DNA from 3 places in the Halomonas sp. JS92-SW72 genome. Region 2 is predicted to be linked to each of the others. Evidence: predicted binding sites of a transcription regulator. Region 2 holds the regulator's gene; each other region holds the start of a gene.
What was found. The regulator sigma-54, encoded in region 2, starts transcription at its own class of promoters, with help from an activator protein. The targets are predictions, from matches to a motif close to TGGCACNNNNNTTGCTNT.
Positions count from the first base shown of each region.

Region 1 (7,155 bases), 1.2 Mb from region 2:
TTGTCGATGAAGTCCTGCACCTCGCGGCCCCGCTCGCCGATCAGCCCCACCACGATGACGTCGGCCTGGGTGAAGCGCGCCATCATGCCGAGCAGCACCGACTTGCCCACCCCGGAGCCGGCGAAGAGCCCCATGCGCTGGCCACGGCCCACGCTGAGCAGGGCATTGATGGCACGGATGCCGACGTCGATCTGGGTGTCGATGGGCGCTCGGGCGAGCGGGTTGAGCGGCGGGGTCTGCAGGGTCGCCTGCCGGGCGTCATCCAGGGGGCCGAGGCCATCCAGGGGCTCGCCGTTGCCGTCGATGACCCGCCCCAGCAGCGATTCGCCGAGCGGGAAGCGCCGCGCGCCGTTGCCGCCGCTGCCGAGCGGGAACACGCGTGCGCCGGGCAGCAGCCCGGTGACCTCGGTCAGCGGCATCAGGAACAGCTTCTCGCCGGCGAAGCCCACCACCTGGGCCTCGGCGAAGCTCGGCGGCTCATGGCTGTAGGGAGCCGGCAGCTCGATACGACAGGCGCTGCCCAAGGGGGCCTGCATGCCCACTGCCTCGATCACCATGCCGGTGGCGCGCACCACCCGCCCGCTGGCGCGGAAGGGCGGCACCTTCTCGATGCGCGCTCGCACCTTGCGCAGCGACTGCTGCCAATGCTGGTGGTAGGGGTTCGGCAGGTCGGTCGTGCTCATGGTGCGCCTTCCTCGCGGGGCGGGGGGGCGGCGCGCCGGCGCACCTGCCGCTTCACCGCGGCCCAGCGGCTCTCCCAGGTGGCATCGAGCTCGCCGCTGGCACTGGTCACCCGGCAGCCGCCGCGGGTGACCTGGTCGTCGGGCTGCAGGACCCAGCCGGCGGCGGCGAGCTCCTGGCCGAGGTACTCCTCGACCAGGGCGTGATCGCGGGGATGCAGCCACAGGCGCGGCTTGCCGCTCATGCCCGGCTCGGTGTGCAGCAGGCCGCGCACGATCTCCAGCACCTGCTTGGGGCGCGCCTTGAGCGCCTCGCCGGCCAGCTGGCGGCCTGTGGCCAGGGCCAGCTCCACCAGTTCCTCGGCCAGCACCTCGTCGAGCTCCTGCAGGGCCTCTCCGAAGGACTCCGCCAGGGGCAGCAGCGGCGTCAGGGTCTCGCGAAGCTGCCGTTCGAGCTCCTCCCGGGCCTGGGCGCGCCCCTGCTCGAGGCCCTCGGCGAGACCCGCCTGGAACCCCTCGGCCTCTCCGGCCTGGTAGCCTTCTCGGTGTCCCACCTGGCGGGCCTCTTCCCTGGCGCTTTCCTGCAGCGCGCGCAGCTCGGCCTGGCGCTGGAAGGCCGCCTTGCGCCGGGCGGTCTCCTCGGGGGAGGGCGGGGCGCTGCCGGCGGCGCGGCGTGCCTGGGGCAGCTCGCCCATCTCCCAGCGCTGCCAGGGCACCTCGCCCTCGCGCCCCGGCAGCGGATGCCCCGGGCGCGGCCCAGACTCCGGACCGAGCCTTTTAGACATAGGTGTCGTCCCCGCCGGTCAGCACGATCTCCCCGCTGTCGGCCAGGCGGCGGACGATCTGAAGGATCGCCTTCTGCTCGGCCTCCACCTGGGAGATGCGGATCGGGCCGCGGGCCTCCATGTCCTCGCGCACCAGGTCGGCGGCACGCTGGGACATGTTGCGCAGGAAGCGGTCCATGAGCGCCTCGGGGGCGCCCTTGAGGGCCACCACCAGGGAGTTGGTGTCGATCTCCTTGAGCACCAGCTGGATGCTGCGGTCGTCGAGATCCATGAGGTTCTCGAACAGGAACATCTCGTCGATGATCTTCTGGGCCAGGTCCTCGCTGTGGGCGCGCACCGTCTCGATGACGGCCTCCTCCTGGCTGGAGTTCATCAGGTTGAGGATCTCGGCGGCGGTTCTCACGCCGCCCATCTTGCTGCGCTTGAGGTTCTGGCCGTCGAGCATGCCGGAGAGCACCTCGGTGAGCTCCTGCAGGGCGGCCGGCTGCACGCCGCTGAAGGTGGCGATACGCAGCACCACGTCGTTGCGCAGCTTGTCGTCGAACAGCTCCAGCACGTCGGCGGCCTGGTGGCGCTCCAGGTGGATCAGCACCGTGGCGATGATCTGCGGATGCTCGTCGCGGATCAGCTCGGCCACCATGGAGGCCTCCATGAGGTTCAGGGCGTCGATGCCCGAGCTGGCGCCGGAGCTCTCCAGCACGTCCTCGATCAGGCTGGAGGCGCGCTCGCTGCCCAGCGCCTTGGTCAGCACCGAGCGGATATGCTCGCTGGAGTTCAGGTTCAGCGCGATGAACTCCTCGGTCTCGGCGTGGAAGTCAGCCAGCACCTGGCGCATCTCGTCATGGGAGACCTGGTCGAGGCGCGCCATCTCGGCGCTGATCAGCTGGATCTCCTTGGCCGAGAGGTACTTGAACACCTCGGCCGCGCTGTCCTCGTCGAGGGCCAGCAGCAGGATGGCGCTGCGCCGAGCGCCGCTTATGTTCAGTGGCTTGTTCATTCCTTGTTCATCCAGCTGCGCACGATCATCGCCACCATGCGGGGATCCTCCTGGGCCATCTCGCGCAGGTCGCTGAGGTTCTGCTCGTACTCCGAGCCCTTGCGGCGGCGCTTGCGCGGCGGCTCGTAGGTGTCGTCGGCATCCGCGGCGGCGGCCTTGGTCGACTTCTCTTCGTCATCGCCGACCTGAACCTGCAGGGTGGCGCCGGGGGCCGCGACGGCCACCGGGGGCTGCGTGTAACGCTTGATCAGCGGGCGCAGGATCAGCAGGTAGAGCAGCAGGGCGGCCAGGGCCACCAGCAGGTAGCGGCCGATGGAGAGCGCCAGCGCCTGGATCTCGGGGGACTGCCACCACTCCAGCTGGTGCTGCTCTTCGGTAGCGAGCGAGAAGCGGCTGTTGACCACCTCGATCTCGTCGCCGCGGGCCACCGAGAAGCCCATGGCCTGGCGCACCAGGCGCTCGATCTGTGCCATCTCGAGCTCGGTGAGTGGCACGCGTACCCGCGCCCCCTCCTCATCGATGTCATCGCGGTAGTTGACCACCACCGCCGCCGTCAGGCGCTCCACCTGCCCCAGGCGGTGCTGGACGTGGGAAACGCTGCGATCGACCTCGTAGTTGACGACCTCATCCTGGCGCAGGGTGTTGATGGCCTGAAGGGCGGCCTGCTGGGCCTCGGCGTCCTCCCCCTCCTCGCCCTCGGCAAGCTCGATGGGGGAGGGCGCGGTGCCCGGCGGTGTGTTGCTCAGCGCTCCGGGGATGCCCTGGGCGAGACCCTCGTCGCCGTTGTAGGAGACGCTGCCCTGACGGCTGCGCACCGCCGCCTCGTTGGGCGGCTGGTTGGGGCCGTAACGCTCGGCGGTCTCCTCGCGGCGCGAGAAGTCGATCTGGGCCGCCACCTGGGCACGCACGTTGCCCTGGCCCAGCAGCGGCACCAGGATGTTCTCGATGCGGCGCTGGAAGGAGCGCTCCACCTCGTCGATATAGTCGAGCTGGGAGCCATCCAGGTCGTGGCGGCCGGCGACCTGGGTCGAGAGCAGGCGCCCGCTCTGGTCCACCACGGTGACGTCTTCGGCGGAGAGCTCCGGCACGCTGCTGGCCACCATGTGCACGATGGCGCTCACCTGGCCATCGCTGAGCAGGCGGCCGGGGTGCAGGGTGAGGATGACCGAGGCCTTGGCCGGCTCGCGGTCGCGCACGAAGACCGACTGGCGCGCCAGCGCCAGGTGCACGCGGGCCCGCTCCACCGGGCCCAGCGACTCCATGGAGCGCGCCAGTTCGCCCTCCAGGCCGCGCTGGAAGTTGACCTGCTCGGCGAACTGGCTGATGCCGAAGGCCTGGTCATCGAGCAGCTCGAAGCCGACGTTGCCGCCGCGCGGCAGGCCCTGTTCGGCCAGCTGCAGGCGCAGGCCGAACACCTGGTCGGTCGGTACCAGCAGGGCCTGGCCGCCCTGGCTGAAGCGGTAGGGCACGCCGCGGCTCTCCAGCTCGCTGACGATGCGGCCGCCATCGGCGTCGGAGAGATTGCTGTAGAGCACGCGATAGTCGGGCGCACGCGCCCACATCAGCAGCGCCACGATGATGGCCACGCAGGCGGCGCCGGCGACCATCAGCAGGATCAGCGGATTGCCGCGCAGCTGCTGCAGCATGCGCTCGACGCCGCCGGAGGGCTTGGCCCCCTGGCGAGAGGAACTGTCCTGGGTGCCGGTGGCCTGGGCGCCATTACTCATTCACGCCACCCCGAGGGTCGGCATGAGCAATGACGAAGGCCACTGTCATGGAAGAAAAAGGCATTATCGGCGTCCATGGCTCGCGATTGGCTGCCCTGGCGGCAGTCGGAACTGTGATGGACGCCATTATCCTTGTCGCCGTCGACCCCTAATCCGGAATAAGCCCCCCTTTTCATCGGCATTTGCCCCGATGGCGGCGAGCCACCCGGTGCTAGCCTTGTCAGCCATCGACTACCGTCAATCAGAACAGCAGCAGGCGAGGCGTATTCATGAGTTCACCGGCCATTCAGTCCGCCCTGACCCAGATGCAGAGCCTGGCGACCCAGGCCGCCGGCCAGTCGGCCAAGGGACAGCAGGTCTCCACTCAGGTGGGGGCGGGGGGCTTTGCCGGGGAGCTGCAGGCGTCGATCCAGCGCATCAACCGCCTGCAGCAGGTCTCCGCGGCCAAGGCGCAGGCCTTCCAGGCCGGTGACCCCGGCGTGGAGCTCAATGATCTGATGGTGGACATGCAGAAGGCCAGCGTGGCCTTCCAGATGGGCACCCAGGTGCGCAATCGCCTGGTGACGGCCTACAAGGACGTGATGAACATGCAGGTGTGATACTGCCTGCTGCGCTCGATATCCAGTCAGCCGGCGGTGCTCAAGATCCTCATTGAGCAAACACCCGCTAGGCTTCCAGGCTGAGCAGCCGCCCCTGCACCTCGCCGAGGCGCTCCGCCACCCGCAGCACCTCCTCCGAGGGGATCTGGCGGATCACATCGCCGCTCTCGCGGTCGACGATGCGCGTCACCACTCGCGACTCCACCTCTCCCAGCTCGAACTGCACCCCGTAGTGGCGCATCACCTCGTTGATGCGCTGGATCGGCTCGACCAGCTCACCGCGGCTGGGCGGCACCTGGCCGCTTTCCGCCTGGGCGAGGACGCCGCCGGCGGCGGGCAGGGCGGTCTCCAGCACGCGTTCCATCTGCTGGCGGGGCGTCAGCCCCTGCAGGGCGGGACTGACGGCGGTGACGCTGGAGGCATCATAGAGAGGTGAGCTCATGGCACGGTTCCTTGGCGGACGTTGTTCTAGGCGAGATACCCCGGCATGCTGCCGCGGCACCCTCTGAATCAATCGCTTCTCCTTATCTATCGGCACGGGGGCGGCAGAGCTTTAGCTCGGCCGCCCCCGGGTGCCTTGACGTCAGCCTGAAGGCCTACGAGAAGGCGGGTTCGTGCTGGCTGGAGGCGGTGGGCGCCCAGGCGGTGGGCAGCGAAGCGCTCTCGCTTACCTTGAACTGGCCGATCAGCCGGGCCATGTCGCTGGCCTGGTCGTCCAGCGAGCGGCTGGCGGCCGACACCTGCTCCACCAGGGCGGCGTTCTGCTGGGTCACCTCCTCGAGCTGGGAGACCGCCTGGTTGATCTGCTCGATGCCAGCCGACTGCTCGCCGGTGGCCGCTGCCATCTCGGCCACCAGTTCGGCGACCTTCTCTACCTGCCGGGTGATCTCGGCCAGGGTTTCGCCGGTGGTGCGCACCAGCCGCTCGCCCTCGTCGATGCGCGCCACGTTGGTGCTGATCAGGTGGCGGATCTGTTCGGCCTCCTCGGCGCTGCGGCTGGCCAGCTTGCGCACCTCCTGGGCGACCACCGCGAAGCCGCGCCCGTGCTCGCCGGCGCGGGCCGCCTCCACCGAGGCGTTGAGCGCCAGCAGGTTGGTCTGGAAGGCGATGTTGTCGATCGCCGCGACGATGGAGGTCACCTCCTGGTTGGCGGTATGGATCTGCTCCATCGCCGCGCTGGCCTGCAGGGCCACCTCGTTGGCGGCTCGGGCGTGTTCGGCGGTCTCGCCGGTCATGGTGCGAGCGGCGTGGGCGTTGTCGGCGGTCTGGCGCACGGTGGCGGTGATCTGCTCCATGCTCGAGGCGGTCTCCACCAGGGAGGCGGACTGCTCCTCGGTGCGCTGGGCCAGGTCCTGGTTGCCCTGGGCGATCTCGCCGCTGGCGACCTCCACCGAGAGAGCCCCGCGGCGGATGTTGGCCACCAGCTGCTCGGTGGCGTCGGTGGAGTCGTTGAACGCCCGGTAGAGGCGGCTGAGCTCGTCGGTGCCGAGCACCGGCAGGCGCCGGGTCAGATCACCGCCGCGGCTTTCGATATCCTCGAGGGCGAGGCGCAGGGAGCGCGTGATGCTGCGCACCACCAGGAAGGCAAAGAGGATGGCCAGGCCCGCGGCGACAAGCGTCACCACGGCGTAGGCGATCAGGTCCTGGCGCGCCTCTTGGCGCAGGGCCGCTGCGGCCGTCTCGACCTCACCGATCGCCGCGTTCTCCACCTCGCGCAGGCGCTCGATCTTGACCGTCTGCCAGTCGAACCACTGCTCGGCATCGACCTCGAAGCCACCCATTACACCACGCTCCACGGCCACCTGGCGCAGCGGCAGCAGACGTTCGATCTCCGGACCGCTCAGCGCCTCGGCCAGCCGCTCGCGAAGGCTGGCGCTCGCCAGGCTGTCGAAGGTCTCCAGGAAGGCCGCCTCCTCGCCGACCAGCGAGAGCAGGCGCTGGTGGGCGGGGGCGCGCATCACGTTGGCCCCGAAGGCGTTGGTGAGCAGGGCGCGCTCGATGCCCGCCAGGTCCTTGGCTTTCAGCAGGGCGTAGTAGGTGGAGAGCCCGCGGGTGATGCTGGCGGCCTCGGTGCGCTGGGTCATGCGTCCGACCAGGGTCATCAGCTCGCCGTTGATGGCGGTGTAGTGGCCGATCGCCTCCTCGGCGCCGATCGCCAGGCCGTCGACCCGCTGGCGAATGCCCTCATGGCTCGCCAGCAGCTGCTGCACCCGGTCGAGCCGGCCCTGCATCCGCTCGTCCAGGCGGTTCTCCATGCTGCCGATGTCATCACGCAGGACCGCGATCTGGGCATCGGTCTGCGCGCGCTGAGCCGCCAGGCGGTTGCCGAACTCGCCGCCCTGGCTGCCCAGGTAGCCCGAGGTCATG
Region 1 covers NZ_CP032147.1:1,746,171-1,753,325, reverse strand. Annotated here, with positions in the region: gene fliI (flagellar protein export ATPase FliI) at 1-683, opposite strand, end outside; gene D1793_RS08180 (flagellar assembly protein FliH) at 680-1,465, opposite strand; gene fliG (flagellar motor switch protein FliG) at 1,458-2,462, opposite strand; gene fliF (flagellar basal-body MS-ring/collar protein FliF) at 2,459-4,189, opposite strand; gene fliE (flagellar hook-basal body complex protein FliE) at 4,459-4,788, shown strand; gene D1793_RS08160 (flagellar protein FlaG) at 4,856-5,230, opposite strand; gene D1793_RS08155 (methyl-accepting chemotaxis protein) at 5,385-7,155, opposite strand, start outside.
Region 1: fliE (flagellar hook-basal body complex protein FliE) is a predicted target of sigma-54. The motif match lies at 4,266-4,283, and genes of this name have one in related genera.

Region 2 (7,155 bases):
TTCGCCCTCTCCCACCCCGGCGGCAGCCTCGGCAAGCGGCTGCTGCTGCGCGTGGCCGACCTGATGCACGACGGCCCCCGGCTGCCCATCGTGCCGCTGGGCAGCCCGCTGCGCGACGCCCTGCTGGAGATCACCCGTCAGGGGCTCGGCTTCACCTGCGTGGTGGACGAGCAGGGCCGGCTGGCCGGCGTCTACACCGACGGCGACCTGCGCCGCACCCTCGACCAGCATAGCGACCTCTCCGGCCTGACCGTCGACGCGGTGATGACCCGGCCCGGCAAGCGAGTGGCACCGGAGATGCTGGCCGCCGAGGCGGTGAAGCTGATGGAGGACCATCGCATCTCCGCCCTGGCGGTGGTCGACGACGACGACCGGCCGGTCGGCGCCCTGCACATGCACGACCTGCTCGCCAGCGGCGTGATCTGACCCCCACCCACCGAACCGGAGCTCCCATGCCCCACACCCTCCCGCTGCAAGACCCCCGCCTGGTGGACCGCCTGCGCCGCATTCGCCTGCTGGCCCTGGACGTCGATGGCGTGCTCACCGACGGCCAGCTCTACTTCCAGGCCGACGGCATCGAGATCAAGGCGTTCAACGTGCAGGACGGCCACGGCCTCAAGCTGCTCAAGCGAGCCGGCATCGAGGTGGCGCTGATCACCGGCCGCGACTCCCCGACGGTGAGCCGCCGCGCCGCGGCGCTGGGCATCCCGCACGTCTTCCAGGGGGTGGAGAAGAAGCTGCCGGTGCTGCGCGACCTCTGCGCCCGCCTCGGCCTCGAGTTCGATCAGGTCGCCTACTGCGGCGACGACATGCCCGACGTGGGCGCCATTCGCCGCGCCGGGGTGGGCATCAGCGTGCCCAACGCCCCGGAGTACATCCAGAAGCACGCCGACTGGGTCACCGTGAAGGGGGGCGGTCAGGGCGCCGCCCGCGAGATCGCCGACACCCTGCTCAGGGCCCAGGGCCACTGGGACGCCGTGATCGACACCTACCTGCACGGGGCCGGCTGAGCCCATGGCCCTGCCACGGCCGTCGTTTCGGGTCTGGCTCTTCCTGCTGCTGGTGGCGCTGGGGGGCATGCTGGTGCTGCTCGACTCGCGCAGCGTCAGGGAGCCCGGCGCGGTCCCGCGGGACGAAGCCGGCGAGCCGGACTTCTACCTGGAGGGGGCGCGACTGACCCGCTTCGACGGCGAGGGGCGAGCCCATCAGCGCATCGAGACGCCACGCCTGGTGCACACGCCCCACGACGACGTCACCCGCCTCGAGACCCCCGACGCACGGCTCTACGACAACGCAGGCAGAGTGTGGCTGGCCGAGGCCGACAGCGGCGTGCTGGGTCCCGGCGGCAACCCGCTCACCCTCTCCGGCAGCGCCCGACTCCACGCCCCCGAGGAGCGCTGGCAGCTCGACACCGAGGTGCTCCACTACGACGCCGAGAGCGGCCACGCCTGGAGCGACACCCCGGCCCTGCTCCAGCAGCCCCCCCAACGCATGAGCGGCGAGCGCTTCGACGCCTGGCTCCATGACAACCGTGCCCGACTGACCGACAATGTGCGCGGCCACCATCCGCCCGAGACCCGAGAGGACCCCCAGCCATGAAGCGAACCTCCGCCCTGCTGCTCTGCCTGCTGCTGCCGCTGGTCGCCGCGCCGACCCTGGCCCAGGGCCGCGATGCCGAGGCCCCCATCGAGGTGGAGGCCGACCGGCTCGACCTGGACGACCGCGCCGGCACCGCCGTCTATACCGGCGAGGTGGATATCCGCCAGGGCAGCATGCGCCTGACCGGCGAGCGGGTGGAGATCCAGCGCAACGCCCAGGGCCAGCTCTCCCGCGCCATCGCCACCGGCGAGCGCGCCTATCTGGAGCAGCAGCCCGATCCCGCAGAGCCCATGGTGCGTGGCTGGGGCCGCACCATCATCTACCACGTGGCCGAGCGGCGCATGGAACTGATCGACCGCGCCGAGCTGCACCAGGGCGGTGACACCTTCGACGGCGGCTACCTGGAGTACTTCCTCGACCGCCGCGTGGTCCAGGCCCGCAGCGAGGGCGAGGGCGTCGAAGGGCGCCAGCGCATCCGCATGACCCTTCAGCCCGAGCAGTAAGGCCGCCCATGAAGACCCTCCATGCCCGCCACCTGGCCAAGAGCTACAAGCGTCGCCGCGTGGTCCAGGACATCAGCCTGGCCATCCGCCAGGGCAGCATCGTCGGCCTGCTCGGCCCCAACGGCGCCGGCAAGACCACCTCCTTCTACATGATCGTGGGGCTGGTGCGCGCCGATGCCGGCGAGGTGGCCATCGACGACCTGGACCTGTCCCGGGCCGCCATGCACCAGCGCGCCAGGGCCGGCATCGGCTACCTGCCCCAGGAGGCGTCGATCTTCCGCAAGCTGTCGGTGGCCGACAACATCATGGCGATCCTCGAGACCCGCAAGGATCTCGACCGCGAGGGGCGCCGCGCCCGCCTCGAGCAGCTGCTCGGGGAGTTTCACGTGACCCATATCCGCGACAACCTCGGCATGAGCCTCTCCGGCGGCGAGCGACGGCGGGTGGAAATCGCCCGGGCTCTGGCCACGGAGCCCGCCTTCATCCTGCTCGACGAGCCCTTCGCCGGCGTCGACCCCATCTCGGTGGGCGAGATCAAGGGGGTCATCCGCCAGCTCAAGGCCCGCGGCATCGGCGTGCTGATCACCGACCACAACGTGCGCGAGACCCTGGATATCTGCGACACCGCCTACATCGTCGGTGACGGCAAGATCATCGCCGAGGGCAACGCCGAGGCGATCCTCGCCAACCAGCGGGTGCGCGAGGTCTACCTGGGCGAAGATTTCCGGCTCTGAGCACAATCCTCTGATATGTCTGTCGTTATTCGATGACGGCATGGTGATTGCGGGTGGCACAGAAGTTGCTTAACAAGCGCTTGCATGCCCGCGTCGGCCGCGCTAGGGTGAGGCCTTACGGCCACTTCCCGGCACAAGAGGGCAGACGATCACGATGGCCATGAAAGCCTCCCTTCAGCTCCGCGTCGGCACGCAGCTGACCATGACGCCCCAGCTGCAGCAGGCCATTGCCTTGCTGCAGCTCTCCACCCTCGACCTGCGCCAGGAGATCCAGCAGGCGCTGGAGTCCAACCCCATGCTGGAGCTCGATGAGGGCTTCGGCGAGCAGACGGTGAGCGAGGCCCCCGAGGACGACTGGGCCAGCGAGATTCCCGACGAACTCAGCACCGACAGCGACTGGTCGGACACCTACCAGGACCTGGGGGCGCCGGCCGGCGGCGAGGGCCCCGATTTCGAGCGCGAGGCGAGCGCACAGAGCCTGCAGGGCCACCTGGCCTGGCAACTGGCGATGACCGACCTCGACCCCCGCGAGCAGCAGATCGCCGAGAGCCTGATCGATGCCGTGGACAGCGCGGGCTACCTGGCGCAACCCCTCGACGAGATCCGCGACGGCCTCAAGTCCCAGGGGCTCGGCGGCTTGCGCAGCGCCGAGGTGGAGCAGGTGCTGCTGCGCCTGCAGCAGTTCGAGCCCACCGGCGTCTTCGCCCGGGACCTGCGCGAGTGCCTGATGCTGCAGCTCGCCGCCCTGCCCGACGACACCCCGCTGCTACCCCAGGCGCGCCGCCTGGTGCGCCAGTTCCTCGAGGCCCTGGCCGGCGACGACCGCCGCCTGCTCAAGCGCCGCCTCGGCCTCGACGACGACGCCCTGGAAACGGCCATCGCCCTGGTCCGCTCCCTGGACCCGCGCCCCGGCAGCGCCTACGCCAGCCTCGAGAACGACTACGTGATCCCCGACCTGGTGGCACGCCAGGACAGCCGCGGCTGGCACGTGGAGCTCAACCAGGAGGCGCTGCCCCGTCTGCGCATCCAGCCCGACTACGCGGCGCTGATCCGCCGCGCCGACAAGAGCCAGGACAACCAGTTCCTCAAGGACCACCTGCAGGAGGCGCGCTGGCTGATGAAGAGCCTCTCCAGCCGCAATGACACCCTGCTGCGGGTGGGCCGCGAGATCATGGCCCGCCAGCTCGACTTCCTGGAGCAGGGCGAGGAGGCGATGAAGCCGCTGATCCTGGCCGATATCGCCCAGGCCGTGGAGATGCACGAATCGACCATCTCCCGGGTCACCACCCAGAAATACATCCACACCCCCCGAGGGGTGTTCGAGCTGAAGTACTTCTTCTCCAGCCAGGTGGGCGGCAACGGCGAGGGCGACGCCCACTCCAGCACCGCCATCCGCGCGCGGCTCCGCAAGCTGATCCAGGAGGAGCCGCCGCGCAAGCCGCTCTCCGACAGCAAGCTGGTGGCCCTGCTCGAGGAGGCCGGCATCCAGGTGGCCCGCCGGACCGTAGCGAAGTACCGCGAGGCGATGGGCATCCCCTCCTCCAGCGAGCGCAAGCGGCTGAGATGATGCCAGCGCGGCACCGACCCCATCTCCCAGCATGCCCCGGAACGCCGGCTGCGTCGCGTGCCAACCGCCACCCGCCCGCGCTTCGCTGACCTGCATCAGGCCCGCCGCGGCGGCGGCAGACCGGGGGGTATGCAAGGCAGGAAAAAGGGTTACAATCGACCCACAACCAACGAGCAAGGAGCGTGTCATGCAAGTCAATATCACCGGCCATCATGTGGAACTGACCGATGCCCTGCGTGGCTATGTGGACGAGAAGCTGGCTCGCGTGGAGCGCCACTACGACAACATCACCAACGTGCAGGTGACCCTGTCCGTGGAGAAGGAGCGCCAGCACGCCGCCTGCACCCTGCATGCCGCCGGCGCCGACCTGCATGCCGAAGCCCAGGACGGTGACATGTACGCCGCCATCGACGCTCTGGCCGACAAGCTGGATCGCCAGCTGGTCAAGCACAAGGAGAAGGCCCAGGCCCGCGCCCAGGGCGCCGGCGCTCGCTGAGCCCATCATGTCACTGGAAGCCATCCTGCCCCCGGAGCGCACCCTGTTCGGCGTACCCGGGGGCAGCAAGAAACGGGTGCTGGAGTTCTTCAGCACCTTCATCGCACAGAATACGCCAAGCCTCGACAGCCAGGAGGTGTTCAGCCGGCTGATCGGGCGCGAGCGCCTGGGCAGCACCGGCATCGGCAACGGGGTGGCCATCCCCCACGCCAGAAGCCCTCACTGCAAGGCCCCCATCGCCGGCTTCCTGAAGCTGGCCGAGCCGGTGGACTTCGACGCCATCGACGGCGAACCCGTCGACCTGGTGTTCGTGCTGCTGGTCCCCGAGGAGGCCGACGACGCCCACCTCGCCCTGCTTGCCCAAGTGGCCGGGGTGATGAACGACGCCGACACCCGCAGCGGGCTGCGCCGCAGCGAAAGCCAGCGCGAGCTCCACGAACGGCTCATCGAGGCGATTCGACGGCAGGGGTAGCGCCCACGGGCCGCCCGGCCAGATTGACGACCAGGAGATCCCCCATGCAGCTCGTGATCATCAGCGGCCGCTCCGGCTCGGGCAAGTCGATCGCGCTGCAGGCCCTGGAGGATCTCGGCTACTACGCTATCGACAACCTCCCGGCCATGCTGCTCGGCTCGCTGGTCGATGAACTGGGCAGCTCGGAGTCGCCACGCTCCTCCATCGCCGTCAGCATCGACGCCCGCAACCTGCCCCAGGCCCTGCAGAGCTTTCCCGCCCAGCTGCAGGCGCTCCAGGCCCGCGGCATCGCCTGCCAGGTGATCTACCTGACCACCGATGCGCGCATCCTGCTCGAGCGCTACTCTGCCACCCGGCGCCGCCATCCGCTGACCCGGGACAGCCAGATGACGCTCGCCGAGGCGATCGATTCCGAGGAGTTGGCCCTCGCCGAAATCCGTGACCTGGCCGACCTGGTCATCGACACCTCACGGCTATCGGTCCACGAACTGAGGCGCCGTATCGCCGACCAGGTGGCCCGCCACCAGCCCGACCAGCTCACCCTGACCTTCGAGTCCTTCGGCTTCAAGCGCGGCGTGCCGCTGGACGCCGACCTGGTGTTCGATGCGCGCTGCCTGCCCAACCCCTACTGGGACCCGCAGCTGCGCGCCAGCACCGGCCGCGACGCGCCGGTCATCGAGTTCCTCGAGACCTACCCCCTGGTGGAGGCGATGCGCGCCGATATCCAGGCCTGGGTGGAGCGCTGGCTGCCCGCCTACCTGGCCAGCCACCGCAGCTACCTCACGGTGGCCATCGGCTGCACCGGCGGCCAGCACCGCTCGGTCTACCTGGCGGAGCGCCTGGCCGCGAGCCTGGCCGCCTCCCACCCCCTGGTCCGGCTGCGCCATCGCGAGCTGGGCATCCATGACACCCTGCCCCCGTTGCCGGACCCGGCGACCGACGTCACACCTCATCAAGGAAGTTGAGCGTGCCGCAACGCAAGCTGACCCTGAGCAATAAGCGCGGCCTGCATGCGCGCGCCGCCACTAAGCTGGTGCAGTGCTGCCAGCCCTTCGCCGCCTCCATCAGCGTGGCCAACGGGCCCATGCGCGGCGACGCCGCCAACATCATGTCGCTGCTGATGCTCGCCGCTCCTTGCGGCACCGAGCTCACGGTGACCGCCGAGGGCGAGGACGCCGAGGCGGCCCTCGACGCCATAGAGGCGCTGTTCGAGGCTCGCTTTCACGAGGATGAATAGCTGCGGTCAGCGAGAAAGCGCTCGAGGCGGCAGCGAAACGATATCTACCCGGGAATGCTGACCACGAGTGCGGCGTCGCGGGTGAATCGGCAGGGAAGCCGATTCAGGGTCGGCAAGAGGGACCTTGTTCCGGCCCGACCCGCAAGACGCAAGCGAAGTGTCAGGGTTTCATTCCCGGGATCGTGAGCGCAGCCTCGGGCGAGGGAGGATACCCGAGCCTCAGCTGCCGGCGACGGTCATCTCGTCGATCAGCCAGCTGCCGGTATGGATGCTGCCGCGGGTGTCGGTATCGCTGCCGATGCCGGCCAGGCCCTTGAACATCGCCTCCAGGTTGCCGGCGATGGTGAACTCCTCCACCGGGTGCTGGATCTCGCCACTCTCCACCCAGAAGCCTGCCGCCCCGCGGGAGTAGTCTCCGGTCACGGCGTTGACCCCCTGCCCCATCAGCTCGGTGACCAGCACCCCGCGCCCCATGCGCGAGAGCAGCTCCTCGCGCGAGGCCAGCGGCGCCTCGATGCGCAGGTTGCGCGCGCCCCCGGCGTTGCCG
Region 2 covers NZ_CP032147.1:585,857-593,011, reverse strand. Annotated here, with positions in the region: gene D1793_RS02810 (KpsF/GutQ family sugar-phosphate isomerase) at 1-426, shown strand, start outside; gene D1793_RS02805 (HAD-IIIA family hydrolase) at 453-1,010, shown strand; gene lptC (LPS export ABC transporter periplasmic protein LptC) at 1,015-1,599, shown strand; gene lptA (lipopolysaccharide transport periplasmic protein LptA) at 1,596-2,102, shown strand; gene lptB (LPS export ABC transporter ATP-binding protein) at 2,111-2,836, shown strand; gene D1793_RS02785 (RNA polymerase factor sigma-54) at 2,991-4,403, shown strand; gene raiA (ribosome-associated translation inhibitor RaiA) at 4,591-4,899, shown strand; gene ptsN (PTS IIA-like nitrogen regulatory protein PtsN) at 4,907-5,371, shown strand; gene rapZ (RNase adapter RapZ) at 5,416-6,336, shown strand; gene D1793_RS02765 (HPr family phosphocarrier protein) at 6,339-6,608, shown strand; gene pmbA (metalloprotease PmbA) at 6,828-7,155, opposite strand, start outside.

Region 3 (7,155 bases), 700 kb from region 2:
CTGGGGTCGTAGTCGCGCTCGACCCGCACCTGAGGGTGCTCGACGCTCAGCAGCGAGCGCACCCGCTCCAGCACCTTGTGGATATTGAGCGGCTCGTGGCGGGTCACCCGGTTGGGGCCCAGCATGGAGTCCACCAGATCGCGCAGCCGATCGACCTCCTCGACGATGATCCGGGTGAACTCCTTCAGGTCCGGGTCGTCGAGGTCGCGCTCCAGCAGCTGGGCCGCCCCGCGGATGCCGCCCAGGGGGTTCTTCACCTCGTGGGCCAGGCCTCGGGTCAGCACCTTGATGGTCTCCTGGCGGGTCAGCAGCGCCTCCTCCCGGGAGATGCGCATCAGCCGGTCGCGGGGCTCGATCTCCAGCAGCAGCTCCTCCCGGGAAAGCGGCGTGACCGTGTAGTCCACCGTCAGCGCCTCGCCGCCCAGCATGGTCAGGCGCGCCTCGCGCTGGGTGAAGGGGTGAAATTCGTCCCGGGCCTTGCCCAGTACCGCGCCGAGCCCATCGTCGCTCTCCATCAGGGCGCACAGCGCCACACCCTGCACCCGGCTGAGGCTGTTCGCCAGCAGCGCCTCGGCGGCAGGGTTCATCCATCGCAGCCTCAGCTCGCCGTCCAGCAGGACCACGGCGGTGGTGAGGTGCTCCATCAAGCGTTGATACATCGAAGGGGCCATATCGAATCCAGGGTAGACACCAAGCGATTGCAAGAAGCGCGCCAGACTCGCAAGGCCCACCGCCAGGGGCTCCGCGGCGGCGGATCGCCACCTTGTCGCACCAAAATAGTGCAGAAAAGGAACGACTGCACGGCGCGACGGACGATGCCGGTGCACCGAGTGCCCCGCAAGGGCTCAGCGGGAGGTGCCGCGCTCCTCATGACGGCGCAGCGGCGGGTCATCGTCGGGCAGCCGTCGCAGCGATTCCGCACCGCGACGTAGCGGCGACGGCGCCTCGGCAGGCGGGGGCGGCGGCTTCACGGGCGAGTGGATCGGCCCGCCGCCATGGGGCGGCCAGCGGTCGCCATGCGGGGGGCGACAGGGCCTCGGGCTGCCGTCCGGGCACCACGGCCAGGGCGCCCAGCGAGGGGGCAGCTAATCGGCGGGGCGGTTGACGCTGGCCCGGTGCACATAGATGGTCACCGGCGAGCTGCGATGGCGAACGGCGCCGCTGCCATCGAGCAGCTCCGCCTGCAGCACGTGTTCGCCGGGGTTCATGTTGGCCACCATGAAGGCGGTGGTATGCATCGCCGTCTGGCTCACCTGGCCGTCCACCAGCAGGCGAACGCGATGGTCCTCGCGCAGCTCGGGCTGGATGCCCAGCTCCACCGGCACGTTACCCGCCGCCCCCACCGGGAAGGCCTGCTCATGGCTGGGGGAGAGGATGCGGAAGCTGTCGTAGGGCATGAAGGGCTGGCCGGGTGAGCCCGTCGCCGCGGCGGCACCGCTGGCCTCGAGCTGTGGCGCCGGCTCGCCGCGGCGCACCTCGCCGCTGGAGGGCACCACGGTCAGCGGCGCCAGCTCCACCTGCTCACCGCCCCGGTCCGGGTTGTCGGTAAAGACCACGTTGCCCTGGGCATCGGTGGTGCGATAGATCGTCTGGGCCTGGGCCGCCAGGCTGAACGACAGCCCCACCGCCAGGGCCATCAAGGCCTTGTTCATGGATACCCCCTGCGTGCCGCCTTCCTGGCGGTCTGTGGATGGTGTTGCCTTACCCCTGCTTGGATAGTGAACAAGATAAAGGGGTTCCGCCATGGCGGAACCCCTTTTCGATCAACGCCGGGGCGTCGATGCCGGGCCAGGTCGCGTCGCGCCTGGCCGCTGCCGTCATCAGCAGCTGTAGTACATGTCGAACTCGATGGGGTGGGTGGTCATGCGAATGCGCTCCACGTCCTCCATCTTCAGCTCGATGTAGGCATCGATCATGTCATCGGTGAAGACGCCACCCTCGGTCAGGAAGGCGCGATCCTTGTCCAGGGCATCCAGGGCCTGGTCGAGGCTGTGGGCCACGGTCGGCACCTTCTTGCCCTCTTCCGGCGGCAGGTCATAGAGGTTCTTGTCCATGGCGTCGCCGGGGTGGATCTTGTTCTTGATGCCGTCGATGCCGGCCATCAGCATCGCCGCGAAGCACAGGTAGGGGTTGGCGGTCGGGTCCGGGAAGCGGAGCTCGACGCGCTTGCCCTTGGGGCTGGCGGTGTAGGGGATGCGGATGGAAGCGGAGCGGTTGCGGGCCGAGTAGGCCAGCATCACCGGCGCCTCGAAGCCCGGCACCAGACGCTTGTATGAGTTGGTGGAGGCGTTGGCGAAGGCGTTCAGGGCACGGGCGTGCTTGATGATGCCGCCGATGTAGTAGAGGGCCATCTCGGAGAGACCCGCGTACTCGTCGCCCGCAAACTGGTTGTTGCCATCCTTCCAGAAGGACTGGTGGACGTGCATGCCGGAGCCGTTGTCACCGACCAGCGGCTTGGGCATGAAGGTGGCGGTCTTGCCGTAGGCATGGGCCACGTTGTGGATCACGTACTTGAGTTCCTGGACCTCGTCGGCCTTCTTGACCAGGGTGTTGAACTTGACGCCGATCTCGTTCTGGCCGGCGTTGGCCACCTCGTGGTGGTGCACCTCGACGGTCTGGCCGATGGCCTCCAGGGTGTTGCACATGGCGCCACGGATATCGTGGAAGCTATCGACCGGGGGCACCGGGAAGTAGCCGCCCTTGACCCGCGGGCGGTGGGCCAGGTTGCCGCCCTCGATGGAACGGTCGGTGGCCCAGGCGCCCTCTTCGGAGGTGATCTTGTACATGGAGCCCTCGATATCGGACTTCCAGTGCACCTCGTCGAAGATGAAGAACTCGGGCTCGGGGCCGAAGAAGGCGGTGTCGCCCAGGCCGGTGGACTGCAGGTAGGCCTCGGCGCGCTTGGCGATGGAGCGCGGGTCACGCTCGTAACCCTGCATGGTGGCCGGCTCGATGATATCGCAGCGCAGCACCAGGGTGGCGTCTTCGGTGAAGGGGTCGAGGAAGGCGGTGCCGTCTTCCGGACGCAGGATCATGTCGGACTCGTTGATGCCCTTCCAGCCGGAGATGGAAGAGCCATCGAACATCTGGCCGTTCTCGAAAAACTCCTCGTCCACATCGCGGGCCGGGATGGTGACGTGCTGCTCCTTGCCACGGGTATCGGTGAAGCGCAGGTCGACCCACTTCACGTCATGTTCTTCAATCAGGGCGAGAGTCTTGGCAGACATGGTGTCCTCCAGGGTTGAACTTGGCTCGAAGCCTTGGTGATGCGAGATCGGGATACGTCGAATTCGGGGTACTGCGAAGTTGTAGCACGCCGTGGACACCCTGCCCACGGCAGCCGGCATTCTCTCCGACGCTGCCCAATACAATGCACGCCTCATGCCAACACTGCACCCCGATGCGGCAAAATAAGGGCAACATGCTGATTTAAAAAATGAAAACGAAACACCTCGGCGCACCAGCCTGAATCACGCCCCGCCGGGCGCCCCTCGGGAACATCGTCCAGCCCCATCCTTTGCACCATGAAAGTGCGAAATGATTCACCAATGCACCGCTGAAGGGCGCTCGAGGCATCGCAGGTCCCGCGCCCCTCCCGGAGGGGACCGCCATCCTGGAGCGTCCAGAGATTTCCCACCGAACCCCTTTGATACCTAGAGTCACTAACGGCTACACTTCATTACACCACCCCTCGAGGTACCGGCAGCGAACTCCTGGCAGCCGACCCACGACCCAAGGGTGCGGCCTACTGGAGCGGAGTTCGCATGGCTGACGTCACCGGCTGCATTCTGATCGACGCCCGCAGCGCCGGCTCCCGCCTGCCTCGGCAGCTGGCGGTCGTGGCGCCGCTCGCGCGTGCCGAGACCTTCTCGCTGGCCATCATCGACGACACCGGCGATGCCCGACTGCCCCCCATGGCGCACCGCTACGGTGCACGCCTGCTCAGCGTCATTCCCGCCCCCCTGGGGCAGCGCCTCAACGACGCCATCGCCCGCAGCCCTGGCCCGCTGCTGATCTTTCCCGGCATCGGCAGCGTCTCCAGCGCCGAGACGCTCTCCCGGCTGGCCGCCGAGGTGTCAGCAGGCCGGGCCGATGTCGCCCTCCTCCCCTCCCTGCAGCGCGGCCCGCAGCGGCGCCTGCTGGTCTGGCTCAGGATCAGTCGCCTGCCCCGTGGCGAAGGCCTGTGCCTGTCCCGCGCCTGGTTCGATCGCATCGGCGGCTGCGACCCCGAGCTGGACGATGGCGCCCTGGACGAGCTGCTGGAACGCCTGCGCGCCTGCGGTGCCCGGACAAGGCCCACCGACGCCTGACACTGGCCGCCGGACCCGACCGACCGTCGATCGACTATCCTGCATACGTTGACTGCCCGTCGTAGGCACGCATTGAGCCTGCCATCCGGCGCCGATAGGGTACGGACTTTACTGATCAACCGGCCGTACACGACAAAAAATGACCGCCAACCCCTCCATCCAGCGCAAGAATTTCTGGTCCGGCCTGGGCGTTGCCGCCGTCGCGGTGCTCCTGCTCACCTGGGTCATTCCCACCTGGGGCGGCCGTGGCTTCGCCGTCGGCATGCACCCCCGCACCCTGGCCACCCTCGGCGCCTGGATCATGCTGGTCTGTGCCCTCGCCCTCAGCCTGCTCAGCGCCATCGCCCTGCTGCGCACCCGCGAGCCCTTCGTGGCCCGGCCCGACCTGCTGGGCCTCTGGCACCAGACTTGGCCCTTTCTCTATGTGCTGGCCTTCATCGTGGCCATCGACCGCCTGCCGCTGACCTGGGTGGCCCCGGCGATGATCGCCGGCCTGCTGCTGATCCTCGGCGAGCGGCGCTGGCATGTGCTGGCCCTCACCGCGGCCATTCCCACCGGCGGCCTCTATGTGCTGACCGTCCACCTGATGCGCATAGGAGTGGTGTGAGATGGGATTCGATGCCATCCTCGGCTCCTTCGCGGCCGCCCTGCACTACGAGTCCATCGCGGTCATCCTCGGCGGTGTGCTGCTCGGCTATATCGTGGGGGTGATCCCGGGTCTCAACCGGGCGGTGGCCATCGCCATCGCCATTCCGCTGACCTTCTACATGTCGGCCTATGCGGCCATCGCCTTCCTGATCGGGCTCTCCAAGGGCACCGCGGCGGGCAGTGCGGTCTCGGCGATCCTGCTCAACACCCCGGGGGAGCCCTCCTCGGCGGCCACCTGCCTGGACGGCTACCCCATGGCGAGCTCGGGCAAGCCGCGCAAGGCCCTCAAGGTGGGCCTGCTGGCCTCGGTGATCGGCGACCTGCTGGCCACCCTGCTGCTGATCGCGGTGGCCATTCCCTTCGCGTCGATCGCGCTGAAGTTCGGTCCCTACGAGCTGGCCGCGATCCTGCTCTTCGCGCTGGTGTTCATCGCCGGCATGGCGGGGGGCTCCTTTCTCAAGGGCCTGGCCGCGGGCGGCATGGGGGTGATCCTCGGCACCGTGGGACTGGACCCGGAGACCGGCGCCATGCGCCTGACCTTCGGCCATGCGGAGCTGATGGAGGGGGTGCCGATCCTGCCGCTGGTGATCGGGACCCTGGCGCTGGCCGAGATGTTCGTGCAGCTCGACGAGTACCGCCGCAACAGGGGCGGCCGCGTGATCAAGCTGGGCCAGGAGGCCGATGACGACCTCTCCTGGCCGGAGTTCAAGGGCACCCTGCCGACCATCTTCAGGAGCACCGGCGTGGGGGCCTTCGTGGGGGCGCTGCCGGGCCTGGGGCCGTCGGTGGGGGCCTTCATGGCCTATGGCCTGGCCAAGCGCACCGACAAGGACCCGGAGAGCTTCGGCAAGGGCAACCCCAAGGGCATCGCCGCCGCCGAGGCCTCGGACAACGCGGTGATCCCGGCCAGCTATATCCCGCTGTTCGGCCTGGGCATCCCCGGCAGCGTCTCGGCGGCGCTGCTGGTGGGGGCCTTCATGATCCATGGCATCCAGGTGGGGCCGCTGATGCTGCGCGACCACCCTCAGATGCTCTTCACCCTGTTCTCGGGAATGATCGTGGCAAGCCTCTTGATGCTGGCGGTGGGCTGGTACGGCCTGCGCCTCTTCGCCAAGGTCACCAGCGTGCCGGCCCACATCGTGATCCCGGTGGTGATCTTCCTGTGCCTGGCCGGCATCCAGGTCCAGGGCTACGGCACCTTCGGGCTGGTCACGGTGTTCGCCTTCGCGATCTTCGGCTACTTCCTGAAGAAGTTCGACTACTCCTTCGTGACCTTCCTGGTGGCCTTCATCGTGACCCCGATGCTGGAGATGAACCTGCGCCAGTCGGTGATCCTCTCCGGCGGCGACATCGCCATCCTGCTCGACCGGCCCATCGCCCTGGCCTTCGTCATCTTCACCGTGCTGATGGCGCTGCACCTGGGCTGGAGCAGCTACCGCCAGTGGCTGCGCAAGCGGCTCAAGGCGCCCAAGGCATGACCGATCGCCGGCCGTGCCGGCGCCCCGCGATCGACTTCGATCGCAACGCTCCACCGCGAGCGACGACGCCCCATAACGCTCCATAACAACGCAACCGTGAGGTTCTGATCATGAAAGTGAAACTGCTGGGCTCCGCCCTTCTCGCCTCCGCCGTGGCCCTCGCCGGCACCGGCCTGGCCCAGGCCGACGACTTCCCGAGCAAGCCGCTGACCCTGGTGGTCGGCTGGGGCGCCGGCGGCAGCACCGACATCCAGGCCCGGGTGCTGGCCGACATCATGAGCGAGGAGCTCGGTCAGCCGGTCAACGTGGTCAACCAGCCCGGCGCCGGCGGCGGCGTGGCCCTGGCCCGCCTGGCCAACAGCCGCGACGAGGGCTACACCTTCGTGTTCGGCACCTCCATGACCATCACCTTCGGCCCGCTCTCCTCCGAGACCACCTACGACCTCGACGACTTCCGCTACGTGGCCGGCGTGACCCTCGGCCAGTCGGCCATCGTCACCGGCGAGAACCGCCCCTTCGGTGACAGCTGGGAAGACCTGGTGGCCTACGCCCAGGAGAACCCGGGTACCAGCTACGCCACCCAGACCGCGCTCGACCGCATGATCATCGAGTACATCGCCCAGCAGGAGGGCCTCGACCTGCGCATCGTGCCCACCTCCGGCGGCGCCGGCATGGCCCCGCTGATCCTCTCCGGCGACGTCGACTTCGCCTACAGCGGC
Region 3 covers NZ_CP032147.1:1,286,020-1,293,174, reverse strand. Annotated here, with positions in the region: gene glnL (nitrogen regulation protein NR(II)) at 1-659, opposite strand, end outside; gene D1793_RS06160 (DUF4124 domain-containing protein) at 1,086-1,652, opposite strand; gene glnA (glutamate--ammonia ligase) at 1,821-3,227, opposite strand; gene D1793_RS06150 (hypothetical protein) at 3,765-4,310, shown strand; gene D1793_RS06145 (hypothetical protein) at 4,450-4,917, shown strand; gene D1793_RS06140 (tripartite tricarboxylate transporter permease) at 4,919-6,436, shown strand; gene D1793_RS06135 (tripartite tricarboxylate transporter substrate binding protein) at 6,547-7,155, shown strand, end outside.
Region 3: glnA (glutamate--ammonia ligase) is a predicted target of sigma-54. The motif match lies at 3,370-3,387, and genes of this name have one in related genera.